3 regions of the Nocardiopsis baichengensis YIM 90130 genome follow, and region 3 is predicted to be linked to each of the others. Evidence: riboswitches for the same ligand, from Rfam matches in the RefSeq annotation. Region 3 holds a riboswitch; each other region holds the start of a gene.
What was found. Region 3 has a riboswitch for cobalamin ahead of C892_RS0125945 (energy-coupling factor ABC transporter permease). Riboswitches for the same ligand answer to the same signal wherever they lie in the genome.
Positions count from the first base shown of each region.

Region 1: it holds a riboswitch for cobalamin, as region 3 does, so the genes downstream of both, C892_RS0124220 (ribonucleoside-diphosphate reductase subunit alpha) here and C892_RS0125945 (energy-coupling factor ABC transporter permease) in region 3, are expected to answer to the same signal.
Region 2: it holds a riboswitch for cobalamin, as region 3 does, so the genes downstream of both, C892_RS0124255 (ABC transporter substrate-binding protein) here and C892_RS0125945 (energy-coupling factor ABC transporter permease) in region 3, are expected to answer to the same signal.

Region 1 covers NZ_ANAS01000036.1:34,635-42,542, reverse strand. The annotation lists gene C892_RS0124220 (ribonucleoside-diphosphate reductase subunit alpha) at 1-3,273, opposite strand, end outside; cobalamin riboswitch at 3,411-3,675, opposite strand; gene C892_RS0124215 (HAD family hydrolase) at 3,749-4,402, shown strand; gene C892_RS0124210 (tetratricopeptide repeat protein) at 4,489-5,040, opposite strand; gene C892_RS0124205 (NYN domain-containing protein) at 5,082-6,848, opposite strand; gene C892_RS30160 (sigma-70 family RNA polymerase sigma factor) at 7,036-7,908, opposite strand, start outside.
Region 2 covers NZ_ANAS01000036.1:48,569-56,476, forward strand. The annotation lists gene C892_RS0124245 (MHYT domain-containing protein) at 1-202, shown strand, start outside; gene C892_RS0124250 (FecCD family ABC transporter permease) at 251-1,315, opposite strand; gene C892_RS0124255 (ABC transporter substrate-binding protein) at 1,318-2,310, opposite strand; cobalamin riboswitch at 2,404-2,570, opposite strand; gene putP (sodium/proline symporter PutP) at 2,787-4,331, shown strand; gene C892_RS0124265 (putative glycolipid-binding domain-containing protein) at 4,510-5,067, shown strand; gene nadE (NAD(+) synthase) at 5,190-6,020, shown strand; gene C892_RS0124275 (nucleoside hydrolase) at 6,033-7,001, opposite strand; gene C892_RS0124280 (ribokinase) at 7,227-7,908, shown strand, end outside.
Region 3 covers NZ_ANAS01000039.1:33,484-41,391, forward strand. The annotation lists gene cobJ (precorrin-3B C(17)-methyltransferase) at 1-313, shown strand, start outside; gene C892_RS0125930 (energy-coupling factor ABC transporter ATP-binding protein) at 2,195-3,061, opposite strand; gene cbiQ (cobalt ECF transporter T component CbiQ) at 3,058-3,804, opposite strand; gene C892_RS0125940 (energy-coupling factor ABC transporter substrate-binding protein) at 3,821-4,201, opposite strand; gene C892_RS0125945 (energy-coupling factor ABC transporter permease) at 4,198-4,917, opposite strand; cobalamin riboswitch at 4,950-5,191, opposite strand; gene C892_RS0125950 (ferredoxin family protein) at 5,351-5,563, shown strand; gene C892_RS0125955 (precorrin-8X methylmutase) at 5,560-6,180, shown strand; gene C892_RS0125960 (sirohydrochlorin chelatase) at 6,223-7,131, shown strand; gene cobC (Rv2231c family histidinol phosphate aminotransferase CobC) at 7,574-7,908, shown strand, end outside.

The sequences.
Region 1 (7,908 bases), on a different contig from region 3:
CCGGGCCGCCGCCTCGACCAGCCACTCGGGGTCGATCTCGAAGGCGGTGGCGTACAGCTCCTTCAGGTCGGCGGGCACCCGGTCGATCGGGCCGAGGCTGCCGTCGTGCAGCTTGAGCCGCGCCACCATGTCGTCGTCCCACAGGCCGCGCTCCTTCAGGTCGCGCACCAGGTAGGGGTTGACCACGGTGAAGTCGCCGGACATGTTCGACTTCACGAACAGGTTCCGGTAGATCGGCTCGATGGACTGGCCGACGCCGGTGATGTTGGCGATGGTGGCGGTCGGGGCGATCGCCATCACGTTGGAGTTGCGCATCCCCTGGTCGCGCACCCGCGCGCGCAGCCCGTCCCAGTCGAGGCGGGCGGTGCGGTCGACGTCCAGCTCGCCCCCGCGGGCCTCGGCGAGGGCCTCCAGCGAGTCGATCGGCAGCACGCCCCTGCTCCACAGCGACCCCTCGAAGGAGGCGTAGGAGCCGCGCTCGGCCGCCAGATCGCTGGAGGCGGCGATGGCGTGGTAGGAGATCAGCTCCATGCTCTCGTCGGCGAAGGCCACCGCCTCCTGCGATCCCACCGGGATGCGCAGCCGGAACAGCGCGTCCTGGTGCCCCATGAGCCCCAGGCCCACCGGGCGGTGGCGCATGTTGGCGGTCCGCGCCTCGGGGATCGTGTAGTAGTTCACGTCGATGACGTTGTCGAGCATGCGCACCGCGGTGCGCACCGTGCGCTCCAGGCGCTCGGAGTCCAGCCGGCCGCCGGAGACGTGCCGGGCCAGGTTGACCGAGCCGAGGTTGCAGACCGCGACCTCCTCGCCGGCCTTGGTGTTCAGGGTGATCTCGGTGCACAGGTTGGAGGAGTGCACCACCCCGGCGTGCTGCTGCGGCGAGCGCAGGTTGCACGGGTCCTTGAAGGTGATCCAGGGGTGGCCGGTCTCGAAGAGCATGGTGAGCATCCGCCGCCACAGGTCGACGGCGCGCACCCGCCGCCACACCTTGACCTGCCCGGCGTCGGCGGCCCGCTCGTAGGCCTCGTAGCGCTCCTCGAACTCCCGGCCGTACACCTCGTGCAGGTCGGCGGTCTCGTCCGGGGAGAACAGGGTCCACTCGGCGTCGGCCTCGACCCGCCGCATGAACAGGTCGGGCACCCAGTTGGCGGTGTTCATGTCATGCGTGCGCCGCCGCTCGTCCCCGGTGTTCTTGCGCAGGTCGAGGAACTCCTCGACGTCGATGTGCCAGCTCTCCAGGTAGGCGCAGACGGCGCCCTTGCGCTTGCCTCCGTTGTGCGCGAGGGCGGAGGCCGTCATGTAGGTCTCATCGCCCTCCACTTTCAGGTCGACCACCTGGGGAACGGTCTCCGTCTCAGCCACGTCCCGCACACGGGTGAAGACCATGCCGGCGTGCTCGATCCAGTTCCGCTTGGTGAGCGGGCGGCAGCCGAGGAGCTCGGCGATCCCCTCCACCGCGGGGACACGGATGTCGAACGCCTTCACCAGGCCGTCGAAGAAGATCTCGGTGCCGTCCGAGCGGCGACCGGTGTGCGCCTGGCCGCGTTCCCGGTACTGGCCGGCCGCAGGCACCCCCAGCCGCAGCAGCTGGTACCGGACGCCCATCGCCAGGGGACGCGACGTGGTGGTGAAGTAGATCTCCACCCCGCGCGAGACACCGCCGTCGGTTTCGAGCAGACCGTGCAGCAGGGCTTTCGTCTGGTCCAGGGGGAGGTGCATGAAGCGCCGCGCGATGCGCTTCTTCCGGCCCCCGTCGTAGATGTCGTCGGCGGTGAAGGGAAGGGTGGGCGCCCCGGCACCGGTGATGCGACCGGTCTCGGCGCAGCGCGTCGCGCCGCTGCCGAAGGACCAGTGGATCTGCAGGTAGGTGTCGTCCCTGCCGGTCTCCCAGTAGTGGATGCCCCGTTCTTCCAGGTAGCCGCGGACGAACTCGAGGTGCGGGTCGAGTTCGGGGTTGCCGGAGACCCCCCACTGCGTGCCGTTCTTGCCCAGGTGGCCGTCGCCCAGCAGGATCCCGTAGAGCCGGGCGTCGTCGGCGGTGAAGCCCTCGACGGGAACGGTCTCCCGGGGGACGACCTGGGCGACGTAGTCGCCTGTTTCCAGCTCGCCCGCCTCTACCCACTCGGGGCGGACCTTCCCCTTGGCGATCCAGTCATAGGTGCGGCTGTTCGACTGGCCCAGCGGAACACCGCGGATCGCGTAGAAGGGGTGGCCGGACGTTACCTTGAGGGTCTCGACCGCGTGCTTGACGTTGATCTCGACCATCGGATCGGTCTGGTCGTAGACCATCACGTCGGTGACCTCGCGGTAGGTCCCGCTGTCGCCCAGAACGAGGTCCCCCGCGCGGATCTCACCGATGGGCCGCGTCCCCTCGGCCGTGTAGACGGACGTCTCCGGAGCGAAGCACTGGTTGACCGCCACGGCCGTGTCGTTGGCGATCTTGAGGAAGGGGACGACGCCCTGGCTCTTGCCGTTGGTGCCGCGGATGTGGGCGCCGATGCCGCGGACCGGGGTCCAGTCGTTGCCCAGGCCGCCCGAGTACTTCGACAGCAGGGCGTTGTCCGAGATGCCCTTGAAGATCGCCTGGAGGTCGTCGTCGACGGTGGTCAGGAAGCACGACGAGAGCTGGGCGTGCCGGGTGCCGGCGTTGAACAGGGTCGGGGTGGAGCACATGAAGTCGAACGACGAGAGCAGGTCGTAGAACTGCTCCGCGCGCGCGTCGCGGTCGTCCTCCTCCAGGGCCAGGCCCATCGCCACGCGCATGAAGAAGGCCTGCGGCAGCTCGTAGCGGACCCCGTCGCTGTGCAGGAAGTAGCGGTCGTAGAGGGTCTGCAGGCCCAGGAAGGTGAACTCCAGGTCGCGCTCGGGCCGCAGCGCCGCCCCCAGGCGCTCCAGGTCGAACTTCTGCAGTTCGGGGTCGAGCTGGCCCAGGGCCGTGCCGCGCGCCACGTAGTCGGCGAAGTAGGCGGGGTAGCGGTCGGCCATCGCCTGCTGGCCGACGGCGTCGCCGAACCCGGACAGGAAGCTCAGCGCCTCGCGGCGCAGCGACCCCAGCAGCAGGCGGGCCGCCAGCGGCGAGTAGTCGGGGTCCTCCTCGACGAGGCTGCGCGCCGCCATGATCAGCGCCAGCTCCACCTCGTCGTCGCGGATACCGGGGTACAGGCCGCGGCGCGCCTCGGCGACGACCGCCTCCGGCCGCACTCCGGCCAGTCCGGCGCTCGCCTCCCGCACCGCATCGGCGATGTAGGCCGCCGGCTCCGTGTCGAGGGTCATTCGCTCGCTCCCACCAGGTAGTCGATGAACCGGTCGGGAAGTCGAGGCCGGAGAAGCGCGAAGCGGGGGCGCACCCGGACACGCCGGTCCCCCGTCTCACGGCGGCCCGCCCTCGAGGCCCCGTAGATCGTGCACGCGAAAGGCGCACACCGACGGCAGGTCTTCGGACTCGCGGGCGTCGCCCGGCCTTGGCCGGGCGGCCTGGCGTCCGCCGCTTCCCGGGCGCTCACGCGCCCAGTGCGCTCGTGCGGACATCGGAAGGCGCGGACCCCGGTCCCCCCGGGCCGTTGGGCCGCGCCGCTTCCCGCTCACCGCTGCGGGGCAGTCCCGGATTCGCACCGGGTTCCCTCTTGCCTCACCCCGGTCTCGCATCCGGGGTGAACCATCGGCGGGAGCGATACTACATCTGGTGCCCCCCGGTCGCGACCACCGCAAGATAGCCGTGTCTCACAGGGCCGGTATAGGCTGCCGAGCGATGACGCGACTCCACATCTTCGACATGGACGGGACCCTGATCGCCGACAGCACCGCCAGCCTGGAGCTGGCCCGGGCCAGCGGGACCGAGGAGGCGATCACCGCGCTGGAGCGCCGCTTCGCCGCCGGCGAGCTGGACACCCGGGGGTTCTCCGGCGCCCTGTACGAGGTGTGGCGCCACCTGACCCCCGCGCACGTGGACACCGCCTTCGCCGGCGGGCCGTTCCTCGACGGTATCGCGCGGGTCTGCGCCGACATCCGCCGCCGCGGCGAGCACTCCCTGGTGATCACGATGTCCCCGTCGTTCTTCGCCGAGCGGCTGGCCGCTTTCGGTTTCGACCGGGTCGAGGCCTCGCTGTTCCCCGCTCCCCCGTTCACCGGGCCGCCGGACCCCGGCCGCATCCTCACCCCTGCGGACAAGGTCGGCATCTGCGAGCGGGTCCGAACGGCGCTGGGCGTGGCACCCGAGCACTGCATCGCCTACGGGGACTCGATGTCCGACGCGCCGCTCTTCCGCCACCTGCCGCACACGGTCGCGGTCAACGGCGACGCGCACATCGACCACTTGGCGGCGGCCGCCTACCGCGGGCGGAGCCTGGAGGAGGCCTACCGGCTGGGGCGGGGGCTCGTGGAGGACGGCGCGGCGGCGCCCTGAGGGGCGGCGGGCCGGGGCACGCCCGGCGCCGGCCAGAGCCGCCCGGTACCGCTCGGTGCGGTCGTTTCCGGTGCCGATCGGCGCGCTCAGTCGAGCATCCGGTCCAGGGCGTCCTCGTCGAAGCCCAGGTCGACACGGATCCGGAAGCGGATCCGCAGCAGCTCCATGAGCAGGTCGTGCACGTAGGGCGAGACGTCCTGGTGCCGGAAGCGCTCCACGCCCAGCGTCGACCAGGCGTGGGCGCCCTTGAGGTCGCCGTGCGCCTGCAGCGTCTCGGCGATGTGGATGAAGGTGGGCAGGTTCCGCGGCCCCTCGGCGCGCAGCTGTTCCAGCCGGGCGGCGGCGCCGTCCATGTCGTCGAGCTCCAGCAGCGCCCCGGCCTGGAGCGCGCGGGCGTCGATGACGGTGATCCCCCCGTCGTCGATGGCCCGCTGGTAGGAGCGGGAGGCGCGGTCGAACTCCTGGGCCATCTCCCACTGCTCACCGGCGCGGACGAACAGCTCGGCGCGCGACACCTCGCTGTCGGCGTCCACACTGTTGGCCAGCCCGAGGAGCTCCACCGCCACGTCGGCATGGTCGCCGGACTGGACGGCCCGGAACTCCAGGCGGTCCAGATCGGCCGTGGTAACTCGGGTCACAATCGGCCTCCCTCGCTTGTCGCCGCCCCGCAGCGCCCCGGTCATTCCCGGTGCCGCTCCAGCGCCTCCCAGAAGCCCTGCCGCAGCGCCTCGCGGACCTCGTCGCGCAGCAGGAAGTCGATCGGCAGCGCCGACCCCTGCAACAGCCGCGCCTCCAGGTCGGAGGGCATCCGGGGGCGGCGGACGAGCACCGCCTCAAGCCACAGGACGGGCGCGTCGCGCGCGATGGACTCGGCGAAGTCGTTCCCCTCCTGGCGCGCGACATTCACGGCGTCCTCGATGGTGCGCGCGACCGACCCCCCGGCGCGGGCGAAGTCCGCACTGGGGGTCGGGTCGGTGTAGGGCCCGTGCTGGACCCTGGGTCGGGGTCGGGGGCCAGTACCGCCGTCCGGGGGCCCCTGCGGTCCCCCCGGGCCGCTCCCCTGCGGGGAGTCAGCCTCCGTACTGGCCCCAAAAATAGGGTTTGGCCCGGTATTACCTCCGTATCCGGGGTTCTCCCCGGTCGTAGGGCCGTGGCCGTACCGCGGATCCGGCGGGGCGGTACCGGGCGGCGCCTCCCGCTCATAGGGGGGTTGCGGCTGGTGCGGCGCCTGGCGCTGCTGCGGCGGGGCGCCGTAGGCATCCGGGGCGAACGACGGCTGCTGCCCGGTGTGGCCGGTGTGCGCGGCGGGGCCGTGGTGCGGCGCCTGCTGCGGGCCGGTCGGCGGGTGGGCGGGCTGCCCCCCGGTGGCCTGCTGGTGCCCCATGGCGGGCTGGGCGCCCGTCTGGTGCCCCATCGCCTGCTGGGCGCCCGTCTGGTGCCCCATGGCCGGCTGCGGCCCCGTCGGGTGGCCCATGGCGGGCCTACCCCCGGTGGCCTGCTGGTGCCCGGCGGCCGGTGGGCCCCCCGCGGCCTGGGGCGGGGTCTGCGGGGGCGGGGCGGCGTGCGAGGCGCGCGGCCCGGTCGGGAAGCCGTTGGCGTCGATCGGGCCCGAGGGGTTCTGCTGCGGCGTGTCCGGGCCGGCCTGCGGGGCGAGCTGGTCGCCACCGCGCTGCCGGTCCAGGGTCTGGCGCATGGCCCGCAGCTGGTCCATGGCGCTGCCGCCCATCGACTGCTGGGACCCGGTGGCCGCCAGCACCGCCTCCACGCCGCCGCTCTGCGCGGCGGCCGGCTCGACCCGGGCCGAGGCCGGGTGCGCCTCCACCGGGTGCCGCTCGGTCTCGGGGGCCGAGCGAGCGCGGCCGTTGGTCAGCGGGGCGGTGGTCTCGGCCGAGGACTCCCCGGCGCCGGCCCCGGACAGCAGGTTGACGTAGGGCCGCAGGTGCCCCGCGCCGATCTCGATGAGGTCGTCGCACTCCCGGCGCAGCGCGCGCGAGATGGTCCAGTTGCCCTCGACAGAGACGTGCACGACGGTGACCCGCACCCCCATGTCCTGCACGTCGGCCACCACTTGGGCCATGTCCTCGTCCCCGCTGACCAGCACCGCCTCGCACAGGATGCCGGTGCGGGCCAGGGTGGTCAGGTCTCTTTGGACATAGCTCTCGACGCCCTCCCGTCTGCCTGGACGGATGCGCGCGGCTCGGAACTTGATTCCGGGGATGTCCGCGATCCCGTCCTGCTCCTGGGTGCGGCGGCCGTCGGCGGTCGCCTCGTACCAGTAGCACCGCAGCAGGGGGAGCCCTGTACGGTCCCGGGCGACCTCGTCGAGGAGCCGGGCGAGTCCCGCGTAGTCCCAGGACACGGAGTCGCGGTTGCGGGTTCCGTGTACAGCCATCGCGCCGTCGGCAAGGAGGTAGCCGGCGTCAACGAACAGCGCGCAGCGATCCACGCGACACCGCCCCTTCCCAAGGTCCTGCCGCCCGGAGCGACTGATGTCCGCACCGGGCCGCTCCGCGAAGTACCGGCCTGTGTTCGGCGTCCGGCCGTTGGACAGGCCGCCCACAGCCTAGCCAAGTCTGTGTCGGTTTGCGTGCGGGGTGCCACAGCCGGTCGTCCGCACCCCGCTCACCTGCGCCTCACGTGCGCATCGGCGTGGTCACCGCGACCACCCCGGCCATCACCGCGTCCCCCTCGGAGACCAGGCGCAGCTCGGGGTCGCGGGGCAGCCGGGCGGGGAAGCGCACCACGTCGGTGCCGAAGGTCAGCGGCGGCCCGGAGGCGCCCCGGGAATGGCTCGCCAGGGCGTTGTCCGGGTCGCGGTCGCCACCGGACGGGGTGAGCGGTTCGCCGTTCAGCAGCACCCGGTCGCCGGGCAGGTCGGCGTCGCCCTCCCAGGCGACCACGTCGACGGTGCCGGAGACGGCGGCCGGCAGCAGCCCGGCCAGCGGGAACCGCGCCCCCCGGTCGTCGTGGAAGACGGGGGCGGCGTCGTCCAGCACCATGGCCTGGTTGAACGACTCCTCCGGGTCCTCCAGGACGACGACCAGACTCCACCCCGCGTAGGTGCTCACACCCTCCTTTCCGGGTACGTCGGCCACCCACCACTCGCCGCCGCCGCCCTGCCGGACCTGGGAGGTGACGTCGGCGTAGGCCTGGTAGGCGGTGTAGCCGGGCAGCTCGGCGGTACGCACCTCGGAGGCGGCGACCTCGGTGTAGGAGGACGCGCCCGGGCCCTTGAAGCGGGCCGACGCGCTCCCTGGGGAGCCCACCCCGGAGAAGTAGAGCCCGGCCCAGCGGACCGATCCCTCGGAGGGCAGCGTCCAGCGTGCGGAGCTGGAGGTGCGGGTGCCGGGATCGGAGTCCCGGTCGAGCGGGCGCATGTCCCACAGGTCGTTGTCGCGCATGTCGCCCTGGCGCTGCCGGGCCTCGGCACAGGGGCCGGGCTCCTCGGGCTCCTCGGGTTCTTCCGGCTTCTCCGGTTTCTCGGGCTTCTCGGGGTGTTCCGGCTC
Region 2 (7,908 bases), on a different contig from region 3:
GGCCATGCACTACATCGCGATGGCCGGGGTGCGCGTGGAGGCGGCGGGCGCCCCGGGGCACGAGGCGTCCGGAGGCGTCCCCGCCCTGGCCTTCCTGACCCCGATGGTGATCGGTCCGGGCGCCTTCCTGGTGCTGGGCACCCTGCTGCTCCTGGTCCTGCCCGACGAGCGCCCGGTCACCGGAGAAGCCGCCGTCCCCTAGCCGCTCCTCCGGTGCACCGGCCCAGGCCCAGGGCCCCGAACGGTCCGCTCAGCCCATCGTCTTGCCCGCGCGCGCGTCGCGGCGCATCAGCCACAGGAAGAAGGGCGCCCCGCACAGGGCGGTGAGGATGCCGACCGGGATCTCCTGGGGCGCGGCGAGCGTGCGCGCCGCCAGGTCGGCCATGACCATGAACGACGCCCCGAGCAGGACCGCGACCGGGACGGCGCGCCGGTGGTCCGTCCCCACCAGCAGCCGGGCGATGTGCGGCATCATCAGCCCGACGAACCCGATCGGCCCTGAGAGGGCGACGAGCACCCCCGTCGCCAGGGACGTGGCGACGAACATCAGCGCGCGGAACCGGTGCACCCTCAGCCCCATGCCGTGCGCCATCTCCTCGCCCAGCTGGAGCACGTTGAGCGCGGGCGTGGCGGCGGCCGTCGCCAGCAGCCCGACCCCCACCGCCACTGCGGCCAGCGGCAGGTCCTCCCAGGTGGTCCCGCCCAGGCCGCCCAGCGTCCAGCGCTGGACGGCCCGCGAGGCGTGCGGGTCGCCCGACATCATGATCATCAGGCTCGCCATGGCCGAGCACACCTGGCCCACGACCACCCCGGACAGGATGAGCCGGGTGACCGTCATCCGCCGCCCGGTGCGGGCCAGCAGGTACACGGCCACGAGCGTGCCCAGCGCGCCGAGGAACGCGGCCGCCGGCATGGAGTAGGCGCCGAAGAGCGTGACGCCGCCGATCACCACCAGGACCGCCCCCAGGGTCGCCCCCGAGGAGATGCCCAGCAGCAGCGGGTCGGCCAGCGGGTTGCGCACCAGGGTCTGCAGCACGGCGCCCACCCCGGCCAGCCCCGCGCCCGTCATCGCCGCCAGCAGCACGCGCGGGGCGCGGGCGGTGACCACGATCGCCTCGTGGGCGCGCGGCCAGTCCGGTTCGACCAGCCCGGGCAGCAGGCGGTGGGCGGTGATGCGCCAGGTGTCGGCGAAGGAGACGTCCACCGAGCCGACGATCACGCCGAAGGTGGCCGCCACCGGCAGCGCGCCCGCGAGCAGACCCAGCACCAGGGGCAGGGGGAGCAGGCCGGGGCGGCGCCCCGTCGCGGTGCGCACGCTCAGCCGTCCTCGCCCGGGTGCAGCTGGTCGGCGACGTCGGCGACGGCGTCGCCGATGCGCACCCCCACCACCGCCGAGGACAGCGGCAGGACCGCGAAGCGCTCCTCGCGCACCGCCTCGGTGCCCGAGAGCAGGGGGTCGTCCTTGACGGCCTGGATCTTCTCCTCGACCGTGATCGAGCCGTAGTCGTAGAAGACGATGGCCTCGGGCTCGCGGTCGGCGGCCTGCTCGATGGACACGTCGGAGAACACCTGGTCGACGTCGTCGAAGACGTTGCGCCCGCCCGCGCGCTCGATGATGTCGGTGCCGATCCCCTTGCCGCCGGAGGTGAAGACCGTGGTGTCGACGTTGTCCACCACCAGCACGTCGACCGGTTCGGTGCCCTCCATCCGGGAGTCCGTCTCCGCGAGGCGCTCATCGATCCCGGCGATCAGCTCCTCGGCGCGGTCCTCGACGCCGAAGAGCTCGCCGATGTTGCGGATCTCCTGGTGTGAGGTCTCCACGCCCACCTCGTCCGCGCACTGCTCGAGGCTGCCGTAGGTGGTCATGCCCGCGTCCTCGAGGGCGTCGCGGCCGCGCCCCTCGGCCTCGTCGAAGGCGCTGCCGGGGTAGCCGGCGTAGGCGAAGTCGGGCTCGGCGGCGAGCAGGTCCTCGAAGGAGGGGTACTCGTCGGCCAGGACCGGGACCTCCTCGTAGGCCTGCTCGTACTCGGGCAGCACCGCGTCGTCGAGGTAGGCGGTGCCGACCATGCGGTCCTCCAGGCCGAGCGCCAGCATCACCTCGGTGGCGTGCTGGTTCAGGGTGACCGCCCGCTCGGGCGGGGCGTCGACGGTCACCTCGCGGTCGCACTCGGAGACCGTGACGGGGTAGCCCTCTGCGGGGGCGGCCTCCTCCTCGGAGGCGCCGGTGGTGCCGCAGCCGGCCAGTGCTGCGGCGGCCGCGGTCAGGGCGATCAGGCGCGCGGGGGCGCCGTGCGGGGGTCGAAGGTGCACGTCCGGTCCTCTCCCGGGATCCGGGCGCGTCCGGGAAAGGGCAGGGCAGGGCCGTGCACGTGTGCATCCTCTCCGGGGTCCGCGCCCCTGGTCGGCAACGTTCCGCGACGGGTCAGTCTCCTGACTCCCGGATCGTCGCGTCGCCCGGCCTTCCAGCGCTCGCGCGCCGTGGCCTCCAGCGGGGTCGGCTCCCCGGTCACAGTGGCGGGACCGTGCCGGACTCGCACCGGCTTCCTGGCTCCCGTCGCGGCACCAGCGTACGGGGAGGGCCCAGAGCGGGAGAAGGCAGGTCCGCGCTGTGCGATCGGACAACTGCTCGGCCATGTTCTGGCTGGTCGGACAACTATGGAGGACGAATGTGACGGCCGTATCTCGAAGGAGTGGCGAAGTGCATATCGGTCATTGCGCCGCACGTGACGCGGAGTACAGGATGCGGTGGTCGTCACCATCCTGAGCTGGAGAAAAGGGGGCCAGGCGTGGACCAGTCACTGCTGGCGTCCGTCCTCACCTTCGCCGCGTACTTCGTGGTGATGGTGGGGATCGGTCTGTGGGTGTACAAGCGAACCGTGTCGCTGTCGGACTTCGTGCTCGGCGGCCGAAGGCTCAACAGCTGGGTCGCCGGCCTGAGCGCGAACGCCAGCGACTTCAGCGGCTGGCTCCTGCTGGGGCTGCCCGGTGCCATCTACCTGTCGGGCCTGGGAGAGGCCTGGATCGCCGTGGGCCTGGCGCTCGGCTTCGCCGGCAGCTGGATCCTCATCGCCGGCCGGTTGCGCGTGTACACCGAGCGCGCCACCGACGCCCGCAGCGGCGGCGAGTCCGACTCCCTGACGCTCTCCTCCTACCTGGAGAACCGCTTCGGCGACCGCACCGGTCTGCTGCGCGGCGTCTCGGCCCTGCTCATCCTGGCCTTCTACCTGTTCTACGTCGCCTCCGGCCTGGTGGCCATGGGCGGGCTCTTCGAGCAGGTCTTCGGTCTGAGCTCGGCCGTCGCCATCGTGGCCGGCGTGTCGATCGTGGTGCTCTACACCTTCCTGGGCGGGTTCCTCGCGGTCAGCTACACCGACGTCGTGCAGGCCGTCATGATGTGGATCGCGCTGCTCGTCGTGCCGATCGTGGCCATCGTCGCGATCACCGGCGACGCCGAGCGCGGCACCGGCGGCCTCTCCTCCGTCCTGGGCGGCTTCCAGGGCCAGGGGGCGCTCGACACCGGCGCCGTCCTCGCCCCGGTCGTCGTCATCTCCGGTCTGGCCTGGGGCATCGGCTACCTCGGCCAGCCGCACATCCTCGCCCGCTTCATGGGCATCCGCTCGGTGGGCGACGTGCCGCGGGCCGGCGCGGTCAGCGTGGCCTGGGCCGTCTCGGCGATGACCCTGGCCGTGGTCATGGGCTTCGCCGGCGTCGCCTACTTCGGCTTCGACAGCGAGCTGGACAACGCCGAGAACGTCTTCCCCTCGCTCATCCAGGCCCTGATGAACCCGTGGGTGGCCGGGCTGCTGCTGGCCGCCATCCTGGCCGCGGTGATGAGCACCGCCGACTCCCAGCTGCTGGTCGCCTCCTCGGCGCTCACCGAGGACGGCTACCGGGCCTTCCTCAAGCGCGACGCCTCGCCGCTGACCCTGGTGTGGGTCAGCCGGCTGGCGGTCGTGGCGGTGGCGGTGGCCGCCGCCGGGATCGCGCTGAGCGGGAACAACACCGTGATGGACCTGGTGGGCTACGCCTGGGCCGGGTTCGGCGCCGGCTTCGGCCCGGTGATCCTGCTGTCGCTGTACTGGAAGAGGATGACCTGGACCGGCGCGCTGGCCGGGATGGTCGGCGGCGGCGCCACCGCGGTCATCTGGGACGTCCTGGACGAGAAGGTGCTGGAGACCGGCCTGTACGCGATGGTCCCGGCGGTCGTGGTCAGCGTCGCGGCGATCTTCGTCTTCAACGGGCTCGCCAAGGCGACCGACGGGATGGCCGAGGACTTCGACCGCGTGGACGCCGAGTACCGCGGCGCCAAGCAGAGGGCCGGGTCCGCCTGACGGCGCGGTCCGATCCGACCACGCCCCCCTCACAAGGAAGGGCCCCGCGTACCGTCCGCGCGGGGCCCTTCCGCATGCGCACCGCCGTTTCGGCGTCCCATCTCCGGATCGCCCTCCGTTCATGCATTGTGATGGGGGCGTTCTGGTGCGTAACGGGGGCGAACGGTAGAACAGACGCATGTGTGAGCATCCCGCTGCATGGCGCCGCCTGGGCGGCGAGGGCACGGGTGTGGGCACGGTCATCGCCGAGCGCGACGGCTTCCGCCTGGAGGCGACGGAGGCCGCCGCGGGGGAGCGCCCTTTCGGCGGCCGCCTGACCGTGCGCACGGACCTGGCCTGGGAGGTCCTCCGTGCGCGCTTTGAGGCCGTGACCGATCAGGGCATGAAGGCGGTGGAGCTGTGCCGCGCGGGGGCGCAGTGGAGCGTCGACGGGACACGCCGCCCCGACCTCGACGGCTGCGTGGACGTGTGCGCCTCCTGCACCCCGCTGACGGTGACCCTTCCCGTCCGCAGGCTGGGCCTGCGCAAGGGGGAGGCGCGCGAGATCGCGATGGCGTGGGTCGACGTTCCCGGCCTGACGGTGCGCAAGATCGCCCGCCGGTGCACCCGCTTGGAGCCGGCCGGGGGACGCCAGTGCTACGAGATCAGCGACGAGGCGCTGGGCACCGTCCGGGTGACCGTCGACCGCGAGGGGGTTCCCTTCGACCTCGAAGGCATGTACACGCGCGCCGCGTGAGCGTCGGCGCACCCCGGCCCCTCCCGGCCCCCTGTCGGCCCGCTTCAGGCCCCGATGCCCGGTGCCCTGCCCGGGAGCGGGATAATCCTCCGAGGACAGACGCAGCCCCGGGGAGGACCCACATGAGCGCACCCGACCTGAGCGACGCCCGCAGTGAGATCATCCGCGACCTGGAGGTCGCCCCGGAGTTCGACGTGCGCCGGGAGATCGAGCGCCGCGTCGCGTTCCTCGTCGAGCGGCTGATCTCCACCGGTGCCCGCGCGCTGGTGCTGGGGATCAGTGGGGGCGTCGACTCCAGCACCGCCGGGCGGCTGTGCCAGCTGGCCGCCGAGCGGGTGCGCGAGGGCGGCGGGGACGCCGAGTTCATCGCCATGCGCCTGCCCTACGGGGTGCAGCGCGACGAGGACGACGCCCAGCGCGCGCTGGGCTTCATCGCCCCGGACAGGATCCTGACCGTCGACGTCCGTCCCGCCACGGACGGGCTGGCCGACGCCCTGGACAAGGCCGGCCTGGACTACGCGGGCGACTCGGCCCGGGACTTCGTCATCGGCAACGCCAAGGCGCGCGAGCGGATGGCCGCCCAGTACGCCGTCGCCGGGGCGGCCGGCGGCCTGGTGGTCGGCACCGACCACGCGGCCGAGGCGGTGACCGGCTTCTTCACCAAGTTCGGCGACGGAGCCGCCGACCTGGTGCCGCTCACCGGGCTGACCAAGCGTCGCGTCCGCGCGGTCGCCGCCGAGCTGGGCGCTCCGGCGGACATCGTGGACAAGACCCCCACGGCCGACCTGGAGTCGCTGAGCCCGCAGAAGCCCGACGAGGAGGCGCTCGGCCTCACCTACGACCAGATCGACGACTTCCTGGAGGGCCTCCCCGTCGACGCCCGCGCCGAGGAGGCCCTCGTGGCGCGCTACCGGGCCACCGCGCACAAGCGCGCGCTGCCGACGGCCCCCTAGCGCTCCCCGCGCCTACTGCGGGGCGCGGATCTCCCGCGACGGGGTGGTCGGGGTGGACAGCAGGTCCTTGATGTAGGCGTAGAACCCCTCGGCGTCGATCTCCTCGACCACCTCGGCGTTGGGCTCCAGGCCGTGGACGCCCCACGACATCGCGGAGTAGCCGCGGGTCAGCTCGCCCGCGGTCTCCACGTCCACGTGGTACCGGGACGAGGCGCGCACCAGGCCGCGGTGGAGCAGAACGGCGGCGGTGAGCGAGTCGGGGTGGGTGGTGCCGTCGATGCCGACGCTGCGGTCGAACTCCAGCGTCGCCGCGCACACCCGGGTGAAGAAGTCCGACAGCGGGGTGCCCAGCGCCGCGATCTCCTCCAGCCGCTCCTCCCCGAACACAGCCTGGCGCAGGGTGAGCGGGTCCCAGGGCACGACGGTGACGTCGAAGCCGGCGGCGAAGACCGTCTTGGCCGCCTCCGGGTCGACGTAGAAGTTGAACTCTGCGGCGGCGGTGATGTTGCCCCGCCCGTTGTTGGACCCGCCCATGACGTAGAGCGCCTTGACGTTCTCGGCGAAGCGAGGGTCCTTCACCACGGCCGTGGCGATGTTGGTGAGCGGGCCGATCGCCACGATGGACAGCTCGCCCGGGTTCTCGGCGGCCAGCCGTACCAGGGCGTCCACGGCGTGCTCGTCCTCGGGGGACAGGTCGGCGTCGTCCATGGTCAGGCCGCCGGCCCCGTCGCCGTGCACGTCCTCGGCGCTCACCCAGGGGCGCACCATCGGGCGGCGGCAGCCCAGGTGGATGGGGACCTCGCCGAGGCGCCCGGCGGCGCTGAGGGTCAGGTAGGCGTTGCGCACCTGGCGCTCGAACCCGACGTTCCCGGCCACCATCGTGATCGCGCGCAGGTCTGCCTCCGGGTCCAGGAGTCCGGCGAGCAGTGCAACGCAGTCGTCCTGTGCGGTGTCGGTGTCGATGATCAGGGGAACGGGCATTGACCCCTCCGGGAGCGCGATGTGTCCATCCTTTGTCGACTGCGCCCTCCGGGGGCCGACCGGCCGCCGCCTCCCGTCCGCGCGTCGCCAGAGCACGCTATGCCACGGATCTGACGTGCGTCAATCGGTCATATCGGTGGAACGGCGCGTGGAAGTGGACACCGTGCATGGGGTACAAATGTACAGAGATGTCTACCCCCCCCCTTGCGAAGATCGGGTGAGAGTATGCGGATCGCGGTCGTCGGCAGCTACGGCGCGGGCCTGACCATGCGCACGCCCCGGATGCCGGATCCCGGGGAGACCCTCGGCGGCGGTGTGTTCGCCTCCGGGCCCGGCGGAAAAGGGTCGAACCAGGCCATCGGAGCGGCCCGGCTCGGCGCCGACGTGTCCCTCCTGACGGCCATCGGCCCGGACGCCTTCGGGGACGAGGCACGGGACCTGTGGTGCGCCGAGGGCGTGGACGCGCGCTCCGTGGTCACCGCGCGGGCGGCCACCATGGTCGGGGTGATCCTCGTCGAAGGCGACGGGGAGAACCGCATCGTCATCGCCCCCGGTGCGCTGGACGAGCTGCGCCCGGAGCACGTCGAGGGCTTCGCCGGACGCATCGCCGAGGCGGACCTGATGATGACGTGCAACGAGATCCCCGCCGCGACCGTCTCGGCCGCCCTGCGCACCGCGCACCGCGTCGGCACCCCCGCCCTGCTCAACCCCGCCCCCGCCCGCGACCTGTCCGACGCCGACGCCGCCCTCGTCGGCTACCTCACCCCCAACCTCGGCGAGGCGCGCCTGCTCACCGGTCTGGGGGAGGAGGCCGGGCCCGAGCGGCTCCTGGACGCGCTGCGCGTCCGCTTCCCCTCCGCCGCCACCGTGCTGACCTGCGGTGCCGAAGGGGCGTGGGCCGACGACG
Region 3 (7,908 bases):
CGCCGCCGCCGAGGGCGACTTCACCGTCTGCTTCTACAACCCGCGGTCGAAGAAGCGGGACTGGCAGCTGACCAGGGCGCTGGAGATGCTGGCCGAGCACCGGCCCGAGGACACGCCCGTGGGGTACGTGCACAACGCGACCCGGGAGAGTGAGCGGACGGTCCTGACGACGCTGCGCGCGATGCTCGACGGGGAGGTCGACCAGGTGGACATGTTCACCGTGGTCCTGGTCGGCAGCTCGGCCTCCAGGGACGTCGCGGGACGGTTCGTGACCCCGCGCGGCTACACCTGGCGCGGGGCGTCCGAGGACTGAGCACCGGGCGACGGTGCAGGAACGGTCCGTGGTCGTCTCCCGGCGGGCCCCGCCGGGAGACGACCACGGGAAGAAGCGGGCGGACGCCGTGCGTGGCCGACGGCCGGGGACGGTTCCCTTTCGAGCGGTGGACACGTCTCGACTCAAAGCGGCCTGCTCGTCGGCTGGCAGCGCCCTTAGGTGCAGGGGATAGGCGGCGACGGCGCGGCCGGTGCCCCGCTCCGGCCTGCTTGCCGGGTGGCGGGCCGCCGGGGTGCCAGGGGGAGGGCGGCGACGAATGGGCGCGGCGGTTCCCAGGCGCCGAGGCTCGGTCGCCGGGCCGCCGGTGGTCCGGGCAGATGGCGGCGACGGCGCGGCCGGTGCCCCGCTCACGCCTGCTGGCCGGCACCGGGCCGCCGGGGTGCCAGGGGGGATGGCGGCGACGAGAAGGTGGGGCGGTTCCCCGGTGTTGCCGGTCGGCCGCCTGGCCTCTCCGGTGTACCGGCAGTGAGCAGCGGCGACGGTACGGCCGGTGCCCCGCTCACGGCCCCCGGCCGGGAGACGGGCCGCCGGGGCGCGAGGGAGATGGGCGGCGACGACGAAGCGGGGCGGTTCCCCGGTCTTCGCTGTCGGCCGCGGGGCCCCTCGTGGTCCGGGACGATGGCAACGACGGCCCGGCCGGTGCCCCGCTCACGCCTGCTGGCCGGGCGGCGGGCCGCCGGGGTGCCAGGGAGATGGGCAGCGACGAAGAGGAGGGGCGGTTCCCCGAGGCCTCCGGTCGGTCGTCGGGCCTCTCTCGGTCCGGGCAGGGCGCGGTGGGGCCGGGTGTCGCCGGCCCGCGCCCGCAGCGCCCCGCCCGGCCCGCGCCGGGCGCCCCCTTCGACCAGCACCCCCTTCTGACCTGGGTGAATACGCGCCGTCACGACTCAGGGAGGGTCGAAGCGCGCCGATCGACGCCCCACGGCGGCTCCCGGGCGCGATCCCGGCCAGACCAGAACGGGGTTCGGTTCCACGGTGCCCGCAATGCCCCCGATTGTCCGCCTGTCGAGAGGGGGCGGGCGGAGGAGCAGGGGCGGGGCGCCCGCCCGCCCCGGGTCTCGGGCCGCCGCCGACCCGCCTCCGGCTACCCGGAGTGACCGGGGGTGCCGTAAACGGGGCCGGGGTGCCGGTAGAAGGGGTCTCGGGCACCGAATCCGGTTCTGGTCTGGCCGCCGCCGTACACCCGCCCGGTCCCGGGCGGCACTCGAGGCGCGCACGAGGCCCGCACCCCCGTGCGATCCGGACGAACGGGACGCCCGGCGGCCCGTGCCCGCCGGAGACCGGCCCGGAGGGGCCGTTTCCCATCGTGAGTGGTGACATTGCCACCCGATTGCACATTGCGTGGCGGTATCTCCACTCTCGATACCCGAGCAGCGCCTCGCACGCCCGGTATGCCCGGAACGCGAAAATGGGAGGGACCTCCCAGGCGGCGGGCCACCCGGCAGCCGACCGCCGGCGCCGGGGAACCGCCCCTCCTCTTCGTCGCCGCCCTTCCCCTGACACCCCGGCGACCCGGCGCCCGGCCGGCAGGCGTGAGCGGGGCACCGGCCGTGCCGTCGTCGCCGCTGTCCCCGGACCGCGAGAGGCCCGACGGCTGACCGGAGGCCCCAGGGAACCGCCCCTCCTCTTCGTCGCCGCCCTTCCCCTGGCGCCCCGACGACCCGCCGCCCGGCAAGCAGGCCGGAGTGGGGCACCGGGCCGCCCCGTCGCCGCCGATCACTTGGACCGGCGCGATGCCGGCGGTCGGCCGCGTCTCGGTGGTAGGCGCCCCCGGACCCGCCCCGTTCTCCGCCCCGTTCCCTGGCCCAGGGCCAGGCCCAGGCCCAGGCCCAGAGCCAGGATCAGGGTCCGGGCCAGGGCTCCTCAGGTACGGGCGTGCTTGAGCAGGGCGGCCAGGGCCTCCGGGGTCGCCGGGGGGTCCTCGCCGTCGGGGAGCAGACCCGACCGGCGCAGGGTCCGCTCCACCGCCGGGCCCCAGGCCGAGCGCAGGCGGGCCGCCGACAACAGGTCGTGGTCGGCCAGGATTTCGCGGGCCGGCCCCTCCGCCAGCAGCCCGTGGTCGATGAGGGCCACCCGCTCGGCCCAGCGGTAGGCCAGGTCGACGTCGTGCGTGGAGACCACCAGCGTCGCTCCGTCGGCGCGCAGCCCGTCCAGGGTGTCGAGCATCGCCTCGACCCCCATCGGGTCCAGCCCCGCCGTGGGCTCGTCCAGCACCAGCACCGAGGGCCGCATCGCCAGCGCCCCGGCCAGCGCCGCCCGCTTGCGCTGGCCGTAGGAGAGCAGGTGCACCGGCCGGTCGGCCAGCCCGTCCAGGCCGAGCGCAGCCAGCGCGCCGTCGACCCGCTCGGCCGCTTCGGCGGGCTCCAGCCCCTGGTTCATCGGGCCGAAGGACACGTCCTGGCGGACACTGGCCGAGAACAGCTGGTCGTCGGGGTCCTGGAAGACCAGCTGCACCCGGCGGCGAAGCTCGGCCAGGCCGCGGCGGCCCGGCCGCACCGGGTCGCCGTCCACCAGCACCCGCCCCCGCCGCGGGCGGAGGCTGCCGGCCAGCAGCCGCAGCAGCGTCGTCTTGCCTCCGCCGTTGGGGCCCAGCACCGCGAGCACGCCGCCCGTGGGCACATCCAGCTCCAGACCGCGGAAGACCGGCGGGGCGTCCGCGTATCCGAACTCCAGGTCGCGCACGGCCAGGACCGGCGCGGTGCCGGTGGAGGCGGGGGCCGGGGCCGTCATGTCCACACTCCTCTGCTCAGGGTCACGGCGGCCACCAGGACCGCGGGCACGGCGGCCGCGGCCACCGGTGCGGCCCGCAGCGGGGCCTGGTCGACCAGCACCGTCAGCGCCCCGGTGTAGCCCCGGCACTCCAGCCCGCGCTGCAGGCGGGCGGCCCGGTCGTAGGAGCGCACGAACAGCGCCGCGCCCAGCGCCCCGAGCGAGCGCACCTGGTTGCGCCGGTTCGCATAGCCGAGGCGGCCCGCCTGCGCCGACCCGATCCTGCGGGCGGTGTCCAGCGCCACGAACAGCATCCGGTAGATCAGAGCCACCACCTCCACCAGCGCCGGGGGCAGCCCGATCCGGGTGAGCCGGGGCAGCACCTCGGCCAGCGGGGTGGTGAACGCGAACAGCAGCTGGCACACCAGGGCGGCCGAGGCGCGGCCGACGATCTCGGCGGCCCGCCCCGCGCCCTGCGGGTCCCAGGCCACCGGGGCCTCCGGCCCGCCCACGGTCACCAGCAGCGTCACCGCGCCGGTGGCGATGAACGCCAGCGGCGCGGCGGCCGTGCGCAGCAGGCGCCGGGGCGGCACCCGCGCCGGCCCGAGGCCGAACGCGAGGGCGACCGCCCCGGCCAGCGCGGCGCCGGGCCAGGCGGGCAGGACCAGGGCGCACACCAGCAGGCCGCCGAAGAGCACGCCTTTGACGGCCGGGTGGACGGTGCGCCACGGGCTCCGGTAGGCCTCGGCGTCGATGGTGAGCACCGCGCCGCCCCTCCGATCAGGAGCCGGCGGCCGGGGCGCGGTCGTCCCCGCCGCCCGGGTCGGCCGGCTCCGGGGCCGGGCCCGTCCGGCGGCGGGTGCGCAGCACCCCGAGGGCGTAGCCGATGATCCCGGCGCCGACCGCCGCCTGCAGCGCGAACAGTCCGGACTCGATCTCCCCGGACGGGGCCTCGTACAGGGGTGAGAACCACGGCTCGTAGGAGGGGGCGATCTCCTGGATCGTCTCCTCGGCCTGCCCGTCGGCCCCGGCGAAGGGCTCCTCCAGGTGCGACCCGGCGCCGATCAGCAGCGGCAGGGCCGCCAGGGCGGCGGCGACCGCCACCAGGGCCCAGGTCGCCCAGGCACGGGGGCGGGCGCGCCCCTCGGTCTCGGTGCTCATACCGCCTCCCCGCTCGTCGCCGGCTGCGCCGGGCCGGAGCCGCGCAGCACGCCCAGCCGCAGCAGCTGGTCCCGCCCCACGGTCGTCAGCAGTCGCACGATCACCACCGTGACCAGCCCTTCGATGACCGACAGCGGGACCTGGGTGATGGAGAAGATGGACGCGAACTTCACGAACGCGCCCCCGACACCGCCTGCGGCGTCGGGGAAGGCCAGGGCCAGCTGGAGGCTGGTGACCGTGTAGGTGCTCAGGCTGGCGGCGAACGCCGCCGCGAACACCCCGGCGCCCAGTGAGGCCTGCTCGGACATGCGCGAGGTCAGCGCCTGCACCGCCCGGTAGGCCGCGTACCCCACCCACGGGCCCACCACGGCCATCGAGAACACGTTGGCCCCGAGGGTGGTCAGGCCGCCGTGGGCGAGCAGCAGCGCCTGGAACAGAAGGGTGATGGTGCCGAGCGCGGCCATCACCGGGGGACGGAACAGCACCGCCCCCAGCCCGACCCCGGTGGGGTGCGAGCAGCTGCCGGTCACCGAGGGGATCTTCAGTGCCGACAGGACGAAACAGAACGCCCCGGACGCGCCGAGCAGCAGCTTGGCGTCGGGGTCGGCGCGGACCGCGCGTGTGAGGGAGGCCACGCCGTGGACGACGAAGGGCGCGGCGGCGGCCGTCCAGGCCGCCGCGTGCACCGGGGGTAAAAACCCTTCGGCGATATGCATGGTGAGAAGACCCGCTTCCAGCACCTCGTGGACGGACGTCGTGCGCCGTGGCCGGTCTCCTGGCTCGCGGGTCGCCGCCTCACCGCCGGCCTTCCCGCGACGGGCTCCGGTGGGTTCCGGAGCACGCCTCAGTGGCCTGCGCCGCCGTCCGCGGGGGACGGACGGTGGGGCGGAGGGCTACCCGTTCACAGTGGCGAGGGCCGCGCCGGATTCGCACCGGACTTCCCGATCACCACGGCTCTTCGACCGTACGGCGATCGCACACGGTTCGCAATGGCGGGTCGGTCGCGAGAAGGCCGGGCACGGGTCCGGAGGCCCCGCGGGCACGGCTTTTCGGGGTGGAGCGCACCCCCGGTCGGGCGGGCTCCGACCGGTGCCCGTGTACTCTGTCCCGGCGCGGCCCGAGGACGAGGCGACATGAGGGGGACGGCCAGTGCACGAGGCCACCGGCCCCGCCCCCGTCGCCGTGACCTGGGACTGCACGGGCTGCGGGGCGTGCCTGCTGACCTGCCCCGAGCACGCGATCCGCCCCCACGGGCGGCCCCTGGACATCCTCGCGGACCGGTGCACGGGCTGCCTGGAGTGCGTCGAGGTCTGCCCGGCCGACGCGATCGTGCGACTGACCGAAGGTGAGGAGAGCAGGTGACCAGGACGCCCCGGACCGTCCACCCGATCGAGGAGGAGTCCTACCGGATCCTGCGCTCCCGCATCGACCTGGGGCACCTGCCCCGGCTCAGCCGCGCGGTGGCCGAGCGGGTCATCCACGCCAGCGCCGACCTGGACTACGCCGAGGACCTGGCGATCGACGACGCCGCCGTGCGCAGGGCGGCCGCCGCGCTGGCGGCCGGCGCCCCGGTGGTGGCGGACGTGGCGATGGTCGCCTCGGGCATCACGGCGCGCGAGTGCGTGTGCCGGATCACCGACCCGCAGGCCGCCCGGCTGGCCCGCGAGGAGGGGCTGACCCGTTCGGCCGCCGCCGTCCGACTGGCCTTCGAGCAGGTCGGGCCGGGTGCGGTGTGGGTGGTGGGGTGCGCCCCCACGGCCCTGGAGGAGCTGATCGCGCTGGGCGCCCGCGGGCTGGACCCGGCGCTGGTCATCGGGCTTCCGGTGGGGTTCGTCGGCGCCGCGGAGTCCAAGGAGGCGCTGCGTGCCAGCGGTCTTCCGCAGGTCAGCAACGTGTCGGAGAAGGGCGGCTCGGCGGTGGCCGCAGCCGCACTGAACGCGCTGCTGTACGAGGGGCGCGAGGAGGACGGCCCGGCGTGAGACGCGCGCGGGCCGCGAGCTTGGAGCTTGGAGAGGACAGGGATGAGACCCCCGCTGCTGTTGGCCGGCCACGGCACCCGCGACGACAAGGGCGTCGCCGAGTTCAAGGCGTTCGTGGAGCGCTTGGGCCGCCGCTTCGACGACCGTGAGGTCGCGGGCGGGTTCATCGAGCTGTCCCCGCCGCCGCTGACCGACGCGGTCGGCGACCTGTACGCCAAGGGGCACCGCCGGGTGGTGGCGGTGCCGATGATGCTGGTCGCGGCGGGGCACGCCAAGGGCGACATCCCCGGCGCGCTGTCCCGGGAGCAGGAGCGCCACGACGGTCTGGAGTACGTCTACGGACGGCCCCTGGGCCCGCACAGCACGATGCTGCGGCTGCTCGGCGAGCGCCTGGACGACGTGCTGGGGGAGGGCGGCGCCGACGAGGAGACGGCGGTGCTGCTGGTGGGGCGCGGCTCCACCGACCCGGACGCCAACTCCGAGGTGTGCAAGGTCGCGCGGCTGCTCCAGGAGGGGCAGGCCAAGGCGCGCGGGGTGGCGTTCGTGGAGCCGGCGTTCATCTCGCTGGCCTGGCCGAGCGTGCCCGAGGGGCTGGACCGCATCCGGCGCCTGGGGGCCAAGCGCATCGTGGTGCTGCCGTACTTCCTGTTCTCGGGGGTGCTGCCGGACCGCGTCGTGGACCAGTCGATGGAGTACGCGCAGGAGAACCCGGACCTGGACGTGCGCTGCGCGCCGGTGATCGGGGACTGCGACGGGCTGGCCGACATGATCGCCGAGCGCTATGAGGAGGCGCTGCAGGGCGACATCCGGATGAACTGCGACACGTGCGTCTACCGGATCGCGATGCCGGGCTTCGAGGAAAAGGTAGGGGCGCCCCAGGTCCCGCACCACCACCCGGACGACCCCTCGCATGGGCACGGTCACGGACACGGCCATGGCCACGGTCACTGAGCGGTCCTGACGGGGAGGACCCCGTCCCGCTCTCTTGAGCCGCGCCCGGTACTCGCCGGGCGCGGCTCGTTGCTTCTCTGCGGGGAGCACTGCCGGTGGGCAGGACCGTGCCCGTCCCGCTCAGGGGACGGCGGGGCCGCTGAGGCCGGACCCGGGGCGGAGGCGTGTCCCGCCCGGCCGCCGCGGAGGTGTGCCGCGGCGTGGCAGGGTACGGCTCCGACCGTGGGACCTTCGGCCGTGGGAGGCCGTGCCCCGGGTAGGAGAGGCTTTCCGCCGGGCACGATGAGCAGGATGAGGCCGGGGTGCACGAGGTGCCGGGGCATGAGCGTCGGGGCCACTGCCTCCGCCGACGGGGCGCCGGTATAGGGTCGCCTGATGTGTCCGGAACACCCCGGTTTCTCCCGGGGATGGTGTGAACAGGGGAATGAGGTGAACAGCCCCGGTGGCGGTGGACGCCCGACACGGCGGCGAGGTCGATCTTCGGCACCACGGTGACGCCGAGACCGGCCCCGGACTCGCCGATTTCGCGGTGAACGTGCGGAGCGGGGCCCCGCCCGCCTGGCTGGCCGAGCGCATCGCCGCCTCCCTCACCGGCCTGGCGGCCTACCCCGATCCGGACCCCGCCCGCGAGGCCGTCGCCCGCAGGCACCGCCGCGACCCCGCAGAGGTGCTGCTCACCGCCGGGGCCGCCGAGGCCTTCGTGCTGCTGGCCCGGGCCCTGAAGCCCCGCCGGGCCGCCGTGGTCCACCCCCAGTTCACCGAGCCCGAGGCCGCGCT